Regions from separate parts of the Alteromonas sp. 4NH20-0104 genome, predicted to be linked through region 2. Evidence: predicted binding sites of a transcription regulator. Region 2 holds the regulator's gene; each other region holds the start of a gene.
What was found. Region 2 encodes sigma-54, which starts transcription at its own class of promoters, with help from an activator protein. Its sites were predicted from a motif close to GTTGGCACGNNNNTNGNNT; they were not measured.
Positions count from the first base shown of each region.

Region 1 (5,254 bases), on a different contig from region 2:
CCGGGCATTGAAGTAGAACTTCGGGTGACTAACCGGGTGGTAGATATTCTTGATGAAGGCTTTGACCTGGCGATCCGAACCGCTAACCTGGCAGATTCGTCGCTGGTCGCCAGGCGTTTGGTGGATTCTAACTGGGTGGTATGTGCAACGCCAGAATATCTGCAAACCTATGGAGAACCGGCACATCCGGACGAGCTGGAAAAGCATCACTGCCTGTTGTACAAGTATGAGGGGACTAAACCCGAAGCCTGGTTATTTCGCCTGGATGGTGAAGATAAACTGATGGCCGTGCAGGGTCGGTATCGCACTAATACTCTCGATACCCTCAAGCATGGCGTGCTGGCCGGTTTTGGCCTGGCCTATTTACCCAGAGCGCTTATCCATGAAGAACTGGAGGCGGGCAAACTGGTGTCGGTGCTGTCGCCATATGTTGCCAAGGAGCTTGGCATTTATGCTGTGTATCCGGGGTCACGCCAGCCCGACAAAAAGCTCAACCTGCTGGTTGAGCATTTCCGTCAGGCACTGCAGCGTAAAAAGCAGTATTTTGCTTAAAACGACATTTGTGCCGAAAGCTGCAGGTAGTCTGAATCCACGGCGATAATCCCTTCATCGTCTATGGCGTAGTTACCATATTCCACACCCACTTTGAGGTGTTTGTTAACCTGATTAATCAGATTAATACCCCATTGTGACCGTTTCTTTTCCAGTACCTCTGTTTCTGCCGTGCCAAAATAGGCCGTTGAACGCAGGGTGTCACTCCAGTGATGACGAAATGAAAAACTGTAGGCCAGGGTTTCTTCCACTTCAATTTCATCGTTGGCCGGGTTGCGCACAATATCCGGTGTCATGGCGGCAGAAGCATAGCGACCGGGTTTGCCACCAGTTACCTGAAACCGAAAATCGTCGCCTTCGAAGATGTTGATTACGCCAGCCAGATTCGCGGCAAATGCCGTTTCATCGATACCGCCTTCATCTACCTGGCGAAGCATTGCTGCCACGGCTACCCAACCCCATTCTGCGGTATGGGTGTAACGGGTTACGAGATCGGGTATCGACTCATCCGCATCGGCGTCATCGCCGCTCAATCCGATGGCACTGGAAGGCGTACCAATATCCCCATCGCCCCAGGTTTCGGGGTTTTCCAGGGCGAATTCCCAATTGTCGTAGGTGTAGCGCACCAACACCGCCCGCATAAAGGCTTCGCCAATAAACGGGCCGCCGAAGTCCAGTGTTTCGGGCATCGAACGAACCGGCATAAAGGTGCTCCAGGCCTGGCCAGCAGTCCAGTTCTGGTAAGTGAAATACAAATGCCGTAGGCGCGGATTTGAAGAGTTACTGATAATTTCGTTGCCGCCACCGCCGTAGAAGTCAATTTCAACGAAGCCGGTGATATCGCCATAATCGACTTTCAGGTTGACCCGGGATTCTCGCACGTTAAAGCCGGTATGAGAGGTTTCGGTAGGCTCGCCGCCGGGGTAATTGGCTACCCAGTAATCCTGATAGGCGATGTCACCATTGACATGACGGATGTCCATCTTGACATACCCGCCGATGGCGACCACGGCTTTGTTTTCGCCTTCGCCCTGATTATAGATTTCGACGGCAGACACTGGCGAAGTAAACAGTGCCGAGGTTAGCCCCGCTGCAGCAAGGGTTTTGATGTTGAATGCATGCATAGAAAAAACCATTAATTTGAGTATGAAAAATCAGCCACGTAATGTACGAATATTCACAGTGGCGATATATGCTTAATGAAGAACACATTGTTTCTAAAAATGCATAAATGAATCCGGACGGAGTCATTAAAGAAGAAACACCTGAGTCGGTTTCGCTGACTTCAGGCATGACCTCAGTGTACCGAAGAAGAAAACAGGCATACTGATGCAGGTCAAAAAAGCTACAGGAATCAAAGGACTTCATTTTGCGCGGCGAGCTTAACTGCTCTGCCGACCACTGTCGCTCAAATTCACCCGCACTCAGTGTGATTGCTTAAATGCGCAGCAGTTATGTTAACGAGTTGACCACATTGTCATAATTTCCTGTAAAAACATGCGTTAGGCGTTAAATTGCCGAGCAATAATCATTGTGCGTGACGGTCATTTAGGTAAGATACAAGCATCACCCTATCTAAACCGCTGAAGCACCTAAAGTGAACGCAAAAAGTCAGGTCTCTCTACTGGAGTTAGCACCACAAGAAATTAAACACGCAAAAGTGATTGCTGGCGTGTCACCCTATGTACTGCGCAGAGTGTTTGGCTTTTGGGTTGTGTTTGTGGCGGCTATTGGCGGTCTGGTCACGGTTGCTCCGGATTTATCTGATACCTTCGTGACAATGACCTTAGGAGTCCTGCTGCTATTTACCTTCCTGATTTTTTATCAAAGTCGAATTGCAGAAGGCTGGCCAGCGATTATTCATTACCACAAGCGTATTGGTGTGGTTCAGGACCCAGTGGCCCGGCGATTTTTATTTGTGGCCGATCACCTGGTGACAGATGCTAAGCCTCACGTGCTAACGCCGAATAAAAAAGCAGTAGCGATACAGATTGATGACAGTCAGCTAACCGATGAAGATAAATCCCTGTTGCAACAAGCCATTTGGCCGGAAGACAACAGCCTTATTGCGCTGAGTTATTTTAAGAAGCGTGAGAATATCTGCGCGTCGGTTAAAGCTATCGTGGGTAACGACTGACCTTATACTTTTGGGTAATTTCTTCATAGTGTCGAGAAATCGCTACACTTAATTGCGTACCCAAATCTTTCTTTTTAATTAAATCCTTTTAAAACAATACCTTAAATATTGGCCTGAATCTCGCAACAGTCACTTCGAATTCTCAATCGGAGCGACATTATGAAACGTTCAGTACTTTCTTTAATGGTTGTAGGTGTTATTACGGCATCAGCCGCTGGTCCGGCTTTAGCTGACTCAAAATGGGAAGATAAGGCCAAGGATGCCTGGATCGATGGTAAAGCTGAAGCGACACTGTTGTTCAATACTCATCTCAATTCTTTCGACATCAATACCGACGTTCAGGAAGGCGTCATTGTTCTGACCGGTAAAGTCGACAGCAGCGTTGATAAGAAACTGGCCGAAGAACTGGTCACCGGCATCGAGGGAGTTGCTTCGGTTGATAACCGTCTGACCATCCTTGAGGACGATGACGAGGAAATGATCAGTGAAGAAACCTCAAACGATTTAACCGACGCCAAAATTGCCACGGTAGTGAAATCCCGCTTACTGATGGACAGTGACATTTCGGGTCTGGACATCGACGTCGATGTTGAAGACAGCGAAGTCACTCTTAAAGGGACCGTTGGTAGTGAAGCAGAGCGCGCTCTGGCGGTAGAAATTGCCAAAAACGCTTCTGAAGTTAAATCCGTAGACGATCAGCTTTCAGTGGTCGAATCAGAATAAATCTAATGGCGGTGAGTCATCCTGGCTGACCGCCTTTTTGCATGGAACTGCACATGAATAATACCGAAAAAAATCCCGCTACACCTGATCATAAACCTGGCATTTTCAACTGGTTTGCACGATACGAAGAATCGGCCCATCCCAGTGAGTATGAAGTTAATCTGTCAGCTTCAGAGAAGCAGGAAGCCGACTAGCAAAATCGTCGGTAGCAAGTGCAAGAATCCGTGAGTAGCAAAACATTGAGCAGCGCAGTTGGACGCAAACAGCCGACGCTCTGTAAGCACTAATTTTCTAACAACCGTGGTGATAACTATGCGAAATTTAACCAAATGGGCATTAGGATCTCTACTGGTTTGCAGCGGTGTTTTGGCAGCCAGTCAAACAACAACCGTGTCACAAACCGTCAATCGTTCGGTATCCGAATGGGCTGGCAGTGACACCGCAATGCAGATGCGATTGCATTCAGCGGCCCTTCAGGAACTGGAGGCGAGCGTTGCTGTTACGCAATTTGACAGCGCCAAACGCATGCACACTTTGCGGCTCAAACGGATTATGCATTACATCAGTCAGGCGCGGGCCTACGAACAGCAGAACTGGCAGTATAACCGCGATGATGCGGTGCAGCGGGCCAGCAATATTTTGCGTCATCATCAGATGAAAACCGGACAGGGCAGTTATGTTTTATAAAGTTGTATTCCCGGCCGCGTTGCTGGCTCTAACGGGATGTTCTTCGGTACCGCCCCCCCCTGAGAACGGGCAAAAGGCCGTCTCATCCAGGGAGGCCAACCGTTCTCAGGCTACCCCACAAGAGCAGCTTAGCGCCGGCCAGAACGTCACCCTGAAAACTTCTCAGGGGGAGCTGAATATCACACCTGCGGTGGTGTCGGTAGCCAATGCTCCGGCGGTCAATCCAACCACTGCGCCAGTATACAATGACCCATGGGAAGGTTTTAATCGCTCGGTATTTGCCTTCAATCATGCGGCCTACGAATATGTCTTAATTCCGGTTAGCGACGGCTATAAAACGGTGGTACCAGGTCCCGTGCGTTCTTCTGTAGGTAATTTCTTCGCTAATTTGCGTGAGCCTCTGAATCTTTTAAATAACCTGTTTTCCGGCGAAGTGTCTGATGCGGGTTCAAACCTGGGGCGGTTTTTAATTAATTCAACGGTCGGGCTGCTCGGCTTATTTGACCCGGCCACGAGCTGGTTTGAAATCGATCCAAAACGACGCTCAGTGGGGGATACGCTGGCAAGTTACGGTGTTGGTTCGGGCCCCTATCTGGTATTGCCCTTGCTCGGACAAAGTGATGTCAGAGGCGGCTTTTCGGTGATGACGGAAGGGTTTATTCACCCGGTTAATCACGTGGCAGATTCGCCGCAAAACTATCAACTCAGAGCCTTTGATGGTGTCGACGATTTTTCCGAGCAGTCAGAAACCTACCAAAATTTGTATCAAAACGCCGACGATCCCTATTTGTACTTCCGTAATCAGTATTTGCAGGGCCAGGCCAGGGACTCGTTGTATGAAGAATCGACTGATTAGTACGCTTGCTACAGGCATTGTAAAATGGCGCTGGGCGGTGGTAATTGCATTTACCGTGTTACTGGCAGGAGCCTTAACCGGCGTTGGTAAATTTAAAATTGCGGCATCGGCCGACACTTTGCTGGTAAAAGACAATAAACTCTACATCCAGACTCAGGTCGCGCAGCAAACTTTTAGTCCCGACGAGTTTATCCTGTTGGCTTATGAACCTCGCGAGCACGATGTGTTCAGTGAGCAAACGTTCAGCGATCTGAGCCAGTTGCAGCAGGAAATCAAACAGATCCCACGGGTTGAAAGTG
Region 1 covers NZ_BAAJLP010000016.1:46,341-51,594, reverse strand. The annotation lists gene AC27IB_RS12765 (LysR family transcriptional regulator) at 1-552, shown strand, start outside; gene AC27IB_RS12760 (DcaP family trimeric outer membrane transporter) at 549-1,676, opposite strand; gene AC27IB_RS12755 (hypothetical protein) at 2,150-2,689, shown strand; gene AC27IB_RS12750 (BON domain-containing protein) at 2,849-3,412, shown strand; gene AC27IB_RS12745 (hypothetical protein) at 3,466-3,606, shown strand; gene AC27IB_RS12740 (hypothetical protein) at 3,725-4,099, shown strand; gene AC27IB_RS12735 (MlaA family lipoprotein) at 4,089-4,955, shown strand; gene AC27IB_RS12730 (efflux RND transporter permease subunit) at 4,936-5,254, shown strand, end outside.
Region 1: AC27IB_RS12750 (BON domain-containing protein) is a predicted target of sigma-54. The motif match lies at 2,797-2,815, and genes of this name have one in related genera.

Region 2 (5,254 bases):
TCATAACACCCGGATGGAAGAGGTAATGACCCGCGGCTGTAAAACCTCCCACGGCGAAGACCTCGCCGTTGAAGCACTTAATTTAATGGAACAATATAAAATTAGCGCGCTGTTAGTCGTAGATGAAAACAATCAGCCGGTAGGTGCCTTTAACATGCACATGCTGTTAAAAGCGGGAGTATTGTAATGAGTACGGTAAAAACGCTGTATACTGATTTGCCTGAGGCGTTTTTCCAACAGCTTAAAGGCATCAGGCTGCTGGTTTGTGACGTGGATGGCGTGTTCTCTGACGGGCGCATTTATCTGGGTAATCAGGGCGAAGAATTAAAAGCATTTCATACCCGCGACGGCTATGGCGTTAAGGCTCTGGTTAATGCTGGCATTGAAGTGGCGGTGATTACCGGCCGGCGTTCAGTTATTGTTAAGGACCGTATGACATCATTAAAGGTGTCGCATATTATTCAGGGTGAAGAAAACAAAGCCGACGCGCTGGCTGCTCTCATCAGCTCATTAGGGCTTACCAGAGAACAGGTGGCAGCGATTGGCGATGATATGCCGGATACCGGTATGTTTAACCACAGCGCAGTTAACATTGCGGTACAGGATGCGCATCCTCAGGTGATTCAACAAGCCAACTGGATCACCACCCTGCCCGGTGGTTTCGGCGCGGTCAGAGAAGTGTGCGACACGCTGCTGCAGGCCAACGATGCTTTACAGGGTATTTTAGGGGCCAGTGTATGAATAAAGTAGGTTTGAGCATTGCCAGTCTGTTTATCCTGGCGTCATTGCTGTACCTGCCCGGCTATCTGGCCGAAGATCCGGTTGTCGCACCGGATCAGGATGTGCTGGCGATTACCCCCAGTTATAAAGCCCGCAACCTGACCACCACGTTATACAATGAACAGGGTCAGCGTGTGCACGAAGTGTTTTCGTCAACCATGGAAAACTACGAGCAACTGGGGTTCGTCCTGTTTTTAGCGCCCCAGTACACTATTTATCAGGAGTCTGGCGAACCGCCCTGGCAAGTAGTCGCCGACGAAGGCACGTTGTATGATAACAACATGATACAACTGGAAAATAACGTAGTGATTGTGAGTAAAAACCAGGCTGACTTTGTGCAGCGTGTAACCACAGACTACCTTGAGATAGATTTGGACCAACAAACCATGGTGTCTGACGCCAGGGTGGAAATTTCGGGGCCTGATTTCCTGATATTTAGTAACGGACTTCGCGCCAACCTATTGAATAAAACTTATGAGTTGAATCAACATGTGCAAACGACTTATTCCCCTGCTAACTAGTCTGACGCTGGCCATCTCGCCGGCGCTGGTACTGGCAGCCAAGTCAGATTTCAAGAAAGACATTGAAGTGTTTTCTGAATCACAGTTTCTGGATGGTAAGAATAAAAAGTCCATTCTGATTGATAACGTCCAGGTTACTCAGGGCACATTAAGCATTCAGGCCGACCGCGTTGAAGTTGAAGCAGGCGGCGGTAAAGGCAAAGAAATCTTTATTGCTACCGGTAAGCCGGCGGTATACAGCCAGACCTTAGACGATGGCCGGGTGGTCGAAGCCCGGGCATTCGAAATTCGTTATGAAGTGGCTAACCGCACGATTTCTTTATCCGGCGATGCTGAGTTAAACCAGAATACCAGTGTGGTAAAAGGCGAAACGATTGTTTACGACATGGACAAGGAACAACTGAAAGCCACCGGTGATGGCAGCGGCAGTGAAGATGGCCGGGTACGCACCGTTTTCAGTCTGGAAGACATTGAAGCCGTGCGCGACGAAAACAAGGCCAATGGCAGCGAAGACGACCAACAGGACAACCAAGACGAATGACCACCCTCACCGCCAAACACTTAGCCAAGTCGTATAAGTCCCGGCAGGTAGTTAGGGATGTCAGCGTTGAAGTTTCTGCCGGCCAGATTGTTGGCTTGCTCGGTCCCAATGGGGCCGGTAAAACCACCACCTTCTACATGATTGTGGGTCTGGTAGCACTGGATAAAGGCGATATCCGCATCGACGATATGGATTTAACCCGCCAGCCCATGCACGAGCGCGCCCGTAATGGCATTGGTTATTTACCTCAGGAAGCGTCTATTTTCAGAAAGTTAAGTGTTTTTGACAATATCATGGCAATATTGCAGACGCGCAAAGACTTAAATTCTGCCGAACAGCAAAATGAAGCCGATGCCCTACTTGATGAATTTAATATTAACCATATACGTAATAGTACCGGGATGAGTTTGTCGGGTGGTGAGCGGCGCCGGGTGGAAATTGCCAGGGCGCTGGCCGCTAATCCGAAATTTATTTTGCTTGATGAACCCTTTGCAGGAGTTGACCCAATTTCGGTTAATGATATAAAGAAGATCATACAACATCTTCGTGATCGTGGAATTGGTATTTTGATTACCGACCACAACGTCCGGGAAACCCTCGACGTCTGTGAGAAAGCCTACATTGTGAGTCAGGGTGAATTAATCGCTCAGGGCACCGCGGAACAGGTTTTAAGTAATCAAAAGGTCAAGGATGTATACCTGGGTGAGCAATTCAGGCTATAGTTAGATACATAAAGACAACAAATTTTGTCCCTATCAATAACAAGCAAGGCGTTAAGAACAGAAGTAGATGAAACCATCTTTACAGCTCAAATTTAGTCAACAACTTACTATGACGCCACAATTGCAGCAGGCGATTAAACTGCTGCAACTTTCGACCCTGGATTTACAACTGGAAATCCAGGAAGCACTCGATTCAAATCCGTTACTGGAAGTTGATGACACCAGCGATAACGACACCATTGAGAAAAGTAAACTCGATGCCGAAGCGGATGCCGCAGCAACAGCCAGCACCGACACCAGCATGGATACCAACGAGGCGCTCGAGAAAAACGAGCTGCCTGATGAACTGCCTATCGACAGTACCTGGGACGAGTATTACTCGGCGTCTTCTGCACCTGCACCAGGGCCGGCGTCTTCTGATGATGAACAAATTTTTCAGGGTGAAACCACCGACAACATTCAGGATCACCTGCTGTGGCAGATGCGCCTCACCCCCTTTAGCGATGTAGACCGCGCCATAGCCATTGCCATTATCGATTCCATTGATGAATCCGGTTATTTAACCGTTACGGTTGAAGATATCCTGCAGAGCGTCAATACTGAAGATATGGAAGAGCCCGTAGAAGTTGATGAAATTGAATGCGTGCTCAAGCGTATTCAGATGTTCGACCCGATTGGTTCAGGCTCACGTACCCCGCAGGAGTGTCTACTGGTTCAGCTCAAACAATTTGCTCCCGAAACGCCCTGGCTTAAGGAAGCAATGATTCTTATTGAAGACTATGCTGATTTGCTTGGCAGCAAAGATTATCGCACGCTGATGCGTAAATCGCGGCTCAAAGAAGATGATTTGCGTGAAGCCATGCGTTTACTGCAAACCCTGAATCCTCGTCCTGGCAGCGCACTTATCACGCAGGAATCTGAATATGTGATCCCCGACGTGTCAGTCACCAAAAAGAAAGGCCGTTGGGTAGTTGAACTGAACCCCGACAGCCTGCCAAAACTGAGCGTAAACCAGCAGTATGCAGCCATGAGCAGACAAGCCCGTAACAGCTCAGACTCGCAGTTTATTCGCTCCCACATGCAGGAAGCAAAGTGGTTCATTAAGAGCCTCGAATCGCGCAATGAAACATTGCTCAAAGTAGCTAACTGTATTGTGCAGCAACAAATGGGCTTTTTTGAGCACGGCCCGGAAATGATGAAGCCTATGGTCCTCAACGACGTAGCCGAAATGGTCGATATGCATGAATCCACCATTTCGCGGGTAACTACCCAAAAGTACATGCATACGCCCCGCGGTATCTTTGAACTGAAATACTTCTTCTCCAGCCACGTAGCCACCGAGTCTGGCGGAGAATGTTCCTCTACCGCTATCCGCGCACTGATTAAAAAACTGGTTGCCGCCGAGAAGCCCAGTAAACCACTAAGCGACAGTAAAATTGCTCAATTGTTGGCCGAACAAGGTATTAAAGTTGCCCGGCGAACAATAGCAAAATACCGGGAATCTTTGTCGATTCCACCGTCTAACCAACGCAAGAGCCTTATTTAGGCCGAAATATAAGGAAGACGAACTATGCAAATAAATCTTACAGGTCATCACATCGAGATAACCGATTCTTTGCGTAATTATGTTGATACCAAGTTTAGTAAACTGGAGCGCCACTTTGATCACATATCCAATGTGCATGTGATCCTCAACGTGGAAAAGCTTTCTCAAAAAGCCGAAGCCACGATGCATTTAAGTGGTGCGGAAGTATTTGCGTCGTCAGAAAATCAAGATATGTATGCCGCGATAGATAGTATGGTCGACAAACTGGATCGTCAGGTAATCAAGCATAAGGAAAAGCTTAAAAAGCACTAGGCCCCAAATAACCTTATGAATATTCAAGCCTTAGTTAGCCTGGATCGCACTAAATGTGCGGTCCAGTGCAACAGTAAAAAACGAATTTTAGAAATTATCAGCGACATTGCTGCCGAAACCAACGCTGAAATTCAAAAAGAAGATGCCCTGAATGCACTGCTAAGCCGGGAAAAAATGGGCAGCACTGGCATCGGCAATGGCATTGCCTTACCCCATGGCAGACTGGCTAACCTATCCAAGGTTACGGCCGTTGTGGTAACCACTACCCCAGCCATCGCATTCGACGCCATTGATGATAAACCGGTCGATATCTTTTTTGCCATTCTGGTCCCTGAAACCCAAACCGAAGGTCATTTGCAGACACTGGCTACCATCGCCGGCAAGCTGAGCCAGAAAAGTATTGTAAAAACCATCCGTAACGCCGAATCGAAGGAACAGGTTATCGCCGCTCTGTGCGACGAGGCTGCACAATAGTCCGGCAGGGAGTCTGACAACATATGAAACTTATTATTATCAGCGGGCGCTCCGGCTCCGGCAAATCGGTTGCGCTAAGAGCCCTGGAAGATTTGGGCTACTACTGCGTTGATAACATTCCGGTTAATCTGCTCCCAACGTTAACCCATACGGTGGTTGACGAATACGACCAGGTGGCGGTGAGTATAGATGTTCGCAACCTGCCTAAAGATCCCGACGAACTGGTAGAGATCCTTGATTATCTGCCTTCGTCCTGGTCGATGACCATTGTCTATCTGGATGCCAGCGACGACATGCTGGTAAAACGCTTTAGCGAAACCCGCCGCCTGCATCCGCTGGCAAAACTGAACAAGTCACT
Region 2 covers NZ_BAAJLP010000033.1:9,142-14,395, forward strand. The annotation lists gene AC27IB_RS19400 (KpsF/GutQ family sugar-phosphate isomerase) at 1-187, shown strand, start outside; gene kdsC (3-deoxy-manno-octulosonate-8-phosphatase KdsC) at 187-741, shown strand; gene lptC (LPS export ABC transporter periplasmic protein LptC) at 738-1,301, shown strand; gene lptA (lipopolysaccharide transport periplasmic protein LptA) at 1,270-1,842, shown strand; gene lptB (LPS export ABC transporter ATP-binding protein) at 1,839-2,564, shown strand; gene AC27IB_RS19425 (RNA polymerase factor sigma-54) at 2,632-4,110, shown strand; gene hpf (ribosome hibernation promoting factor) at 4,135-4,422, shown strand; gene ptsN (PTS IIA-like nitrogen regulatory protein PtsN) at 4,438-4,896, shown strand; gene rapZ (RNase adapter RapZ) at 4,920-5,254, shown strand, end outside.

Region 3 (5,254 bases), on a different contig from region 2:
CCACCCAACGGGTTTTTGATTTCGTGAGCCAGGCCGCGAATGAGTTCGCGGGCGGCATAGTGCTGGGCATGCTGCTGGTTTTCACGGGAGATGCGCTTTTGTTGATCAATTTTTTTGACTTCGAATAACAGGGTCGGACCCTCTTCGGTACTCAGATTGGTTACCGTCAGATCCGCCAGCACGACCCGGTTGTCGCGAAAGTACAACTTGATTTCATTCTCGGTAAAGTCTTCACCGCGGCGAAAGGCGGCACGAAGTCGGGCCTTGTTAATGGTATTTGGTACAAAAAAATCGGCCAGCGGTTGCCCGTAAAGTTGCTTGGTGCCCGTTGCGAATAAGGCTTGTCCCGCATGATTAGCATAAACAATACGCAGGGAGTTATCGATAACCACCAGTACTGTGTTGAGGTTCTCGAGTAAATTATCGGTATCAAACGGCGTGGCGTGCATGCCGGGCTCTCTCCAGTTGCACCAATATGGTGCCTTATTATTTCAGGCTGCTATCAGCCGTGCAACGACTTTCCTAATAAAAGTCTTATTGATCCCCTATGGTGCGCGGGGTCCGTTGCTTGCACTGTTATAACAATTTTCTTAATTGTTGATTAACCGTGACGCCTGATGCAGGTAAAAAGTTTGTGGTGAGGTTGATGCAAGAGTCTTGCCCGTATTGTCGGTGTGGGTGATATAAAATGTGTGGGCCCCACGGTTGATTCCCTGCAGTTGAAATACCGCACTGGATTGTTCCTTAACAAGCTGATCGTTAATGAAAAGTTTAAACTTTCCCTGCTTGTCAGCATGTTTAACATTGGCGGCTATCGTCATATTTCCCGCATTGTTACGGACCGTGGCTTCCGGCTTGGGGTTGACGACTTCGATGACCGGTTTGGGCTGCTTGTCAGAGACCGGGGGACGGTTAAGCGGCTGGACTGGCGCAGGGGGTAGCAAGCTCATGCGGTTATCCGGCCCCAGCTCTACCGGCTCGGCATTAACTGCCGGTTTATCGGTATAGGTGACTGAGCCGTCCTTATGGACAACTTTGTAGATTTCCTGAGCGAAGCCTGGTGCAGCACACAAACTAAGCAATAAAAATAGTCTCAGCATGATCTTGATTGTAGTGATTTATGAGTAAAAAAAAAGCCCGCTGATGCGGGCTTTTGGTATATATCTTAATACAACGTTTTATACGCTGTAGTACATATCGAACTCAACCGGGTGAGTGGTCATGTTCAGTTTGGTGACTTCTTCCATCTTCAGTTCGATGTAGGCATCGATCATGTCATCAGACATTACGCCGCCAGCAGTTAAGAATTCACGGTCGCTATCCAGCGCATCAAGGGCCATTTCTAATGAGCTTGCTACGGTTGGAATTGCCAGTGCTTCTTCAGCTGGCAGATCGTAAAGGTCTTTGTCCGCTGCATCGCCAGGGTGGATCTTGTTTTTGATACCGTCAAGACCAGCCATCAGCATTGCAGTGAATGCCAGGTATGGGTTCGCCGCCGGGTCAGGGAAACGTACTTCGATACGACGAGCTTTATCGCTGGTTACGTAAGGAATACGGATTGAAGCTGAACGGTTACGTGCAGAGTATGCCAGCATTACCGGGGCTTCGAAGCCTGGTACCAGACGCTTGTATGAGTTAGTTGCCGGGTTAGAGAAAGCATTGATTGCACGAGCGTGCTTGATGATACCACCAATGTAGTACAGTGCTTCTTCAGACAGGCCAGCATACTTGTCGCCTGCAAAGATGTTTTTGCCATCTTTACCAATTGACTGGTGAACGTGCATACCAGAACCGTTATCGCCAACCAGAGGCTTAGGCATGAAGGTAGCAGTCTGACCGTAAGCGTGAGCTACGTTATGAACTACATACTTGTAGATTTGTACTTCGTCAGCTTTCTTCACCAGAGTGTTGAACTGGCAAGCGATTTCGTTCTGGCCTGCAGTGGCAACTTCGTGGTGGTGGGCTTCAATAACCAGACCCATTTCTTCCATTACCAGACACATTGCTGCACGCAGGTCGTGAGCAGAGTCTACCGGAGGAACCGGGAAGTAACCGCCTTTAACGCCTGGACGGTGACCCATGTTACCGTCTGCAAACTCTGAACCTGAGTTCCAGGCAGCTTCTGCAGAATCGATTTTGTACATAGAACCAGACATATCAGTGTGGAACTTGATGTCGTCGAACAGGAAGAATTCTGGCTCAGGACCGACTAAAACGGTGTCACCGATGCCAGTAGACTTCAGATATTCTTCCGCGCGGCGAGCAATAGAGCGAGGGTCACGGTCGTAACCTTCCATAGTGGTCGGCTCAACGATGTCACAGCGGATGTTAACCTGCGTTTCTTCTGCAAACGGGTCAACCAGTGCACTTTCCGCGTCTGGCATTAGGATCATGTCTGACTCGTTGATGCCTTTCCAGCCGGCAATCGACGAACCATCGAACATTTTACCTTCTTCAAAGAAGTCGTCGTCAACACAAGAAGCAGGAATTGAAACGTGCTGCTCTTTACCTTTGGTGTCTGTGAAGCGAAGATCAATAAACTTAGCTTCGCTCGATTTAATTAATTCTAATGCCTTCTCAATTGACATCGTGTCCTCCAGGTTGTTTCGTAAATTTGATGTTCGGGGAGCCGAACGATCAGGTGGAAAAATCGTAAGCGATATTCATGCCATTTACTTGTAAAGGCTGGATAACGCAATATTCCGGGCTGTCGTCAATCTGTTTAACTTATTCTGCACTATCATGGTGATGTTATGCTATTTTTTGGTGCAGATGGGCGCGTCGGCAGCGCTTTATTCCCTGCTAGCATTCTTTCACTGCCCGCAGGCTTTATCAATAGATTAATTTTTCTTTAAATATAAAAAACAGGCGCAATGCAGCGAGAATTTCTGTACAATCCGCGCTCATTTCCTTTTATCTGTACGAGAAAATTGCAAAATCTCTTTGCTGCATCGCTAATGATGTTGCGTGGGAGCGTTTTGCGGGTTGAAATTCAATGAATGTAACTGACATCAATAAGCTAAGAAATATCGCGATCATCGCGCACGTAGACCACGGTAAAACCACCCTGGTAGATAAACTGCTGCAGCAGTCTGGTACTTTAGAAACCAGAGGCGAGGCACAAGAACGTGTGATGGATTCTAACGATATTGAAAAAGAACGTGGTATTACCATCCTGGCGAAAAACACCGCCATTAACTGGAATGATTACCGCATCAATATCGTAGACACTCCCGGACACGCCGACTTCGGAGGTGAAGTAGAGCGCGTAATGTCGATGGCTGACTCGGTACTCCTGCTTGTTGATGCGCAGGAAGGCCCAATGCCACAGACTCGCTTTGTAACGCAAAAAGCGTTTGCTCAAGGCTTAAAACCTATTGTGGTTATTAACAAAATCGACAAGCCAGGCGCTCGTCCTGACTGGGTAATGGATCAGGTTTTTGACCTGTTCGATAACCTGGGCGCAACCGATGATCAACTGGATTTCCAGGTGGTTTATGCGTCTGCACTGAATGGCTGGGCGTCTCTGGATGCTGATGAGCCAGCTGAAGACATGGCGGCATTGTTCCAGACTATCGTAGACCAGGTTTCGCCTCCGGATGCCGACATCGACGGCGCGTTCCAGATGCAAATCTCACAGCTTGATTACAACTCTTATGTGGGTGTAATCGGTGTTGGCCGCATTAAGCGTGGTAGCGTAAAACTTAACCAGCAAGTCACCATCGTGAATGCTGAGGGTAAAAAACGCGCGGGTAAAGTGGGTCTGGTATATGGTTACCTGGGTCTGCAGCGTCACGAAGTGGAATATGCCACGGCCGGTGATATTATTGCGATCAGTGGTTTAGGTGAGCTGAAAATCTCCGACACCATCTGTGACGTCAATACGGTAGAAGCTTTACCAGCGTTGACCGTTGATGAGCCAACCGTCACCATGACTTTCCAGGTCAACACGTCACCGTTTGCAGGTAAAGAAGGTAAGTACGTGACTTCACGTAACATTCTTGAGCGTCTGCAGGACGAACTGGTGCACAACGTGGCACTTCGTGTTGAAGAAACCAGCGATCCGGATAAATTCCGCGTATCAGGCCGTGGTGAATTACACCTGGGTATCCTGATTGAAAATATGCGTCGTGAAGGTTATGAGCTGGCAGTGTCTCGTCCGGAAGTTATTCTGAAAGAAGAAGACGGCCAGGTAATGGAACCGTTTGAAACCCTGACTATTGACTGTGAAGAGCAGCATCAGGGTTCAATCATGGAACAGTTAGGACTGCGTAAAGCCGAAATGACTGACATGTCTCCGGATGGCAAGGGTCGTGTTCGTATCGACTTTATGATCCCCAGCCGTGGCCTGATTGGCTTCCAGACCGATTTCATGACACTGACCTCTGGCTCAGGCTTGCTGTACCATTCATTCGACCATTATGGTCCGCACAAAGGCGGCATTATTGGTAAACGTAAAAATGGTGTACTGATTGCCAACGCAAATGGTAAAGCGCTGACTAACGCCCTGTTTAACCTGCAGGAACGTGGTCGTTTGTTTATCGGACACGGTGTTGAAGTGTACGAAGGTATGATCATCGGTATTCACAGCCGTGACAACGACCTGACCGTAAATGCGCTGAAAGGTAAACAGTTAACTAACGTTCGTGCCTCAGGTACCGACGAAGCGCAAACCCTTGTGCCGCCGGTTAAGATGTCTTTGGAACAAGCGCTTGAATTTATCGACGAAGACGAACTGGTAGAAGTGACTCCGGTAAGTATTCGTATTCGTAAAAAGCTGCTGACCGAAAACGATCGTAAGCGGGCATCACGCGCACCAAAATAATTTAACGCTGCTGATGAAGCGTTGAATGGTTCAAGTAAAAAGGCCGGTTGTTAACACAATCGGCCTTTTTCTATTAAAATAATAGTCTCACTGTTTTTGCCAGACGGACCATGCAACCACTCAATATTGCAGTAATAGATGACGATGAAATCACGCTCGAACTCATAGTCGATGTGCTTGAGTCTGCGCTGCCGGTGAATGTTGTCAGTTTTTCCAACAGCGCGTTGGCCCGTGAATTCCTGTTAAAGCAAACATCCGATTCACTCGACATGGTCATTAGTGATATGGTGATGCCCGGATTTGATGGGCTGGCATTACTACGGGATGTTCGATCGGCAGATTTAATGTTTCCGTTTATTTTCATGACCGCTTACGAGTCCAGACAAACCAAGCTGCTGGCCCGACAGTTGGGCGCAGTCGCCTATCTGG
Region 3 covers NZ_BAAJLP010000021.1:64,788-70,041, reverse strand. The annotation lists gene glnL (nitrogen regulation protein NR(II)) at 1-449, opposite strand, end outside; gene AC27IB_RS15370 (DUF4124 domain-containing protein) at 591-1,100, opposite strand; gene glnA (glutamate--ammonia ligase) at 1,179-2,588, opposite strand; gene typA (translational GTPase TypA) at 2,996-4,825, shown strand; gene AC27IB_RS15355 (response regulator) at 4,936-5,254, shown strand, end outside.
Region 3: glnA (glutamate--ammonia ligase) is a predicted target of sigma-54. The motif match lies at 2,655-2,673, and genes of this name have one in related genera.

Region 4 (5,254 bases), on a different contig from region 2:
TACCCGTTGCTTTATTGAGTCGGCTATTAGGAATGGAGGTGGTTGCCATAAAAAAGGGTCCGTTTTATTGTTTATTTTGATATGTTATAACATTTGGTTTGCCGGTGTAAGGGGCTCCTCGTTTCTTTGTCGCTAAGGCAGGGCGAGTGACCGTTTCAATTCATCGGCGAAGGGTATAATCTGGATATAACAATAAGGTGTAGTGAAAATTGACATTGCCAGAAACAAAACCAGTACAGGCGATTAGCCTCGAAAATGTGACCTATCAGTATCCCAAAAGCACCTCCCGACTGGGCTTTCCCCAATGGCAGGTAGCGCAGGGCGAACGTCTGTTTTTATATGGGCCCTCGGGCTCGGGGAAAACCACTTTGCTCAATTTGCTGGCCGGGATCCTGACCCCGGATAGCGGCAATGTAACGTTGTTGGAAAAGCCATTTTCAACCCTGAGTGAGGGCAGGCGTGACAAATTCAGGGCCCGCCACATTGGTGTAGTCTTTCAGCAGTTTAATCTGGTGAGCCATTTAACCGTGGCGCAGAACATTGCCCTGGCGGCGCATTTTGCCGGCGGCAGCCAGCCGGGCCGCGAGCAACTTGCCGAGCTTATCCACGCATTGCAGTTGCCGGCAGAGGTGTTAAACAAGCAGGCCAGTCAGTTAAGTGTGGGGCAGCAACAGCGAGTGGCTATCGCCAGAGCGTTAATTAATCAGCCGGAGATCCTGCTGGTGGACGAGCCTACCTCGGCGCTGGATGCCGACGCGCGGGATGCGTTTATGCGGCTGCTAACCGAGTTGTGCGAGCAGCATCACACCACCTTGATTTTTGTTAGTCATGATCAGAGTCTGAGTCAGTATCTGGATAAAAGTGTAGCCTTAAGCGCAATTACCAATCCTGCGGAGGCTTCATCATGCTGATGTCTTTTGCCTTAAGCAGTTTGCGTAGTCGCGGTAAATCGCTGGCACTTACTTTTTTGTCGTTGTTGATTAGCGTAAGTGTGTTGCTGAGCGTGGAACACGTGAGATTACAGGCTCAGGAGAGCTTTAACCGCACAGTATCGGATGTCGACCTCATCGTCGGTGCGCCAAGCGGCCAGTTAAACCTGATGCTCTACACGGTTTTCCGGATGGGCAGCCCAACCAATAACATCAGCTATGCCAGCTATGAGATGTTGCAACAACACCCGCAGGTAAACTGGGTCATTCCAATCTCACTAGGGGATGCCCATCATGGTTATCGCGTGCTCGGCACCAATCAGCAGTATTTTGACCACTATAAATTTGGTAACAAACAGCCGTTAGTGTTTAGTCAGGGGGAACCCTTTAAAGGGGTCTTTGGCGCGGTGCTCGGCGCTGACGTCGCCAGAACGCTTAATTATAAGCTGGGTGATGACATTGTGATTGCTCACGGCCTTGGCGCGGTGAGTTTTCAGAATCATGACGACTCGCCTTTTACCGTCACCGGCATCCTGGCTCCCACCGGTACGCCGGTGGATAAAACCGTGCATGTTTCATTGCAGGGCATAGAGGCTATGCATTTACCTCATGCCCAGCTGGACAGTGTGTTAGCACAGTCAGACAACCTGACTAACCCGGCCGTGCAGCCAGATAGCGTAACCGCTGTAATGGTTGGCCTCACCAGCAAATTTGCCACTTTCACTTTGCAACGGGACCTGAATAACTATCCGGATGATCGGCTGATGGCTATCTTGCCGGGTGTGGCGTTAACAGAAATGTGGCAGATGATGTCGAGTGTGGAAAACCTGCTGCGCTTCATTAGTCTGCTGATCATGCTGTCATCGTTATTCGGTTTATCCACGATGTTACTGGCTTCAATGCAGCAGCGAGAAAAGGAAATTGCAGTACTGCGAATCATTGGCGCAGGTGCGGGAACAATTTTTCGTTTAATTTTAACTGAAGCCCTGCTGCTTGCCGGGGCGGCAAGTCTCACAGCTGTGGCTCTGGTATCTGGCGCTTTTGCGGTGGCCAAAGGATGGTTAGCCAGCCACTACGGCCTGTTTATTTCAGCTAATCTGGTAACCCTGCACACCGCTATGGTGATTGGTGCGATATTGCTGGCGACGCTGATTTGCAGCCTGTTACCCGCTATTGATGCTTACCGTGGCGCCATTAATCAAAGGCTTTAAAGACGATGAGAGACCCGGTTGAATGGCCGGGTCTCTATGGCGTTAAACCTTACTGGCTGAGACACTGCCCATTGTTTTGGCGAGCAGGGAACAAGGTATTTAGCGTGGCGATTAACGTCGCGTAATCGTTGGCCATGCGGTCTGCCTGTACCTGAGTGAGAACCTGTCCCTGAAGCGCCTCGCGCTCAGCCTCAACATGGGTGTAGTGGAAAATTCGCATATCTATGTGGTGCTGCTGCCAGGCATTATCCATGTTTTCAATATTGGTATGCGAATCGTCGATAAAGACAATGGCGTCAAACTGGCGATTAGTGGTGTTTAAGATCCACTCCAGCATGGTGCCTTTGTTCATACCGGTGGTCATCATCAGACCGCGGCTGTAACTCATTTCCCGCTCTAGTTTTTGCCGGTAAACCGGATTGCTGTTACCGCTTGGTGTAAGTGCCCCACGACTAACATCAATGCCGTTGCGCAACAATTCACGCTCAGTGGCTGCCCGGTTTTTAGGGGCGCGCGAGGTCAACAGCAGCAGCGTATTGCCCGCATCCTGCCAGTTGTTGAGTAACCCGGGCACCTGAGGTTCTGTGAGATTCATCGGTGCCAGTTCATAGAGCAGACTGATAGTATCTTCGAACAGGCAGCTCACCTGTTGTTCCTCGGTGGGTTTGACATTCAGCTTTCCGCGCTGCCATTGATACCAGATATCGCCGCCCAGATCGGTGGCACTGGTCAACAGAGTATTATCAATATCGGCAACGACCAGCACGTTTTCGGCGCCGTATTTGTCATTCAGGTCAGATACGACCGGGGCAATCACACCGAAGCTTTCCACTTCAGCGACGGTAACCTGACTGTTTATGGTAGACGAAGTGCTGCTGCAGCCGGTGGCAGCCAGTAGCAACGCGAGAATAACGGTGCGAAGTGCACGATTGGATAAAGAAATTGAAGGCATAAGTGTTTTTGTTGGTTAAAAGTTCTGCGTCAAACACCGTAATGTAGCAGATTCGCCGGCTAATCGACATGCTTTATCGGCAGTTAATCAGACAAACCAGAAAGCGGCGTAACTGACCAATATTTAGCGATCAATATTTGTTTTACGTTAGGGGTTATTTTTAACTAACTGAAAAATAATAAGTTTGTAGTTGGCGTGGCAATTGCTTTAATGTACGCAGTTTAAATGACATTGCACAACACAGGGAGCCACCGTCATGGTTAAACTTGAAGATCGTCCTATCGAGCAGGTCAGGGAAGAAGTCATCGATAAGCTGATTTATCACTACAGTCATGGGGTGATTTCCGCCGATGCGTTTGAACGCCGGCTGGATAAAGCGATGGCCAGTCAGGACCATCAGGAAGTTGCTGCTCTGGCCGCCGATCTCACCATGCAGGTTGATGGTGATTACACTCGTGAAAAAGAGAAAAAGCTCAATATTAATTACAGCGCTGGTGATGTGCCAGACAACGAAACGGTGATCAACGTTATGGGCGGTTCCGATCGCTCAGGGCGCTGGAAAGTACCAGCCGAAATTCGTGTGCTTAATATCATGGGCGGCTCCGATATCGACTTCACCGATGCCGAATTTACGACCCCCAATGTCACCATCAAAACCCTGTGTATTATGGGCGGGATAGACATCAAGGTACCGGAGAACGTTAACGTTGTGACCAAAGCATTTTGCCTGATGGGCGGCCTCGATAACAAAGCCCCGTCGATTGCTGACCGGCAGGCACCAACCATCACCGTGGAAGGCATTGTATTGATGGGCGGTGTGGATATTGGACTTAAACGCACCATTAAAGAGAAATTTGTCGAGCTGGCTAATCAGATGAAAGCGTTGTTTGGCAGCTCACAGCGGTAGGGCAACATGCCCCGGCTTTAGTTTTTTGGGTGGTTAATCCGGTCAACCGATTGTGCTGGCCACGCGCAGCGGTTTGTGGTGAGATGCGGGCATAATATACTCAGCTGAATCCCATTTCTAATGAGCATTAAGCCAAAGTACCGGGTGGTCCGGTTACCTTCCACTACATGCCCTCAGGCCATGGAAAAAGAACAAGTGCTGCTTGAGCAGGTGCAACAAGGCAGCTTTAGCCAGGGGTTATTGCTTTGGCGCTGTGCCACTCCCGCTATTGTTTTGCCCGCCGGGCGAAAATGGCAGGCGACTGAACCTTTGCAACAATGGCTGGCGCAGGTCGGGTGGGGCATACTGCACCGTCGGTCTGGCGGCGCGCCGGTTCCGCAAAGCCCGGGCATGCTGAATATTGCCCACATGTACACTTTAACCGCAGCGCAGCCTTATTCTGTTAAAGGCGCCTACCTGCATCTCTGTGACAGCTTACTCGACTTTTTTACCGGGATGGATATTTATGCCGAAGTCCATGCTACCCCGGGTGCGTATTGTGATGGCGATTACAATCTCAACATCAATGGTCAGAAAATTGTAGGCACGGCGCAGCGGGTGCTGACGGCTCCGGGCGGCCGCAGGATCGTACTGGCACATGCCTGCCTGCTCATTGATGATGTGCTCGAAGATATCATTCCGCCGGTCAATGCGTGTAATGCGTTTAATGATGTCCCGGAGCGGGTTAGTGTGGCGGCTCATACCTGTCTGGCCCGTCATCTCAGCACGCCGCTCACTACCGATGACCTCTTCACGCGGTTAATCCACGCTTTTTCTCGTCACACGGTTTTTTCTTAACGGTCAAAAAGACTATACTGCGCTCTTTTTTCAACCCAAGGACATTCAGTTAATGATTGTAAAACTTGTTCGCAATGCATTGGGCATGGTTATTGTCTCCGTTGATGTACTAACCCGCTGGAGTCGGGTGAAGCGTTCGCCGGAGGCTCAGCAAAAGGTTGCACAGGCTGCTCAGGGGATGACCCTTTACCATTTTTTTGCCTGTCCGTTTTGCGTTAAAACCCGCCGTGCCATCCATAAGCTGCGAGTACCCATTGAAAAGCGCAGCGCGGTTCAGGGCTCACCGCACCGGGAAGAACTGATCCAGGGGGGCGGCAAAGTGCAGGTACCTTGTTTACGTATTCAGCACAGCGATGGCCGGGAAGAATGGTTGTATGAATCCAAACAAATTATTGGCTATCTCAACGAACAATTTGGC
Region 4 covers NZ_BAAJLP010000056.1:8,181-13,434, reverse strand. The annotation lists gene AC27IB_RS23190 (DUF3299 domain-containing protein) at 1-49, opposite strand, end outside; gene AC27IB_RS23185 (ABC transporter ATP-binding protein) at 210-911, shown strand; gene AC27IB_RS23180 (ABC transporter permease) at 905-2,140, shown strand; gene AC27IB_RS23175 (DUF2608 domain-containing protein) at 2,190-3,092, opposite strand; gene AC27IB_RS23170 (DUF1707 SHOCT-like domain-containing protein) at 3,349-3,999, shown strand; gene AC27IB_RS23165 (lipoate--protein ligase family protein) at 4,120-4,836, shown strand; gene AC27IB_RS23160 (glutathione S-transferase N-terminal domain-containing protein) at 4,889-5,254, shown strand, end outside.
Region 4: AC27IB_RS23170 (DUF1707 SHOCT-like domain-containing protein) is a predicted target of sigma-54. The motif match lies at 3,282-3,300, and genes of this name have one in related genera.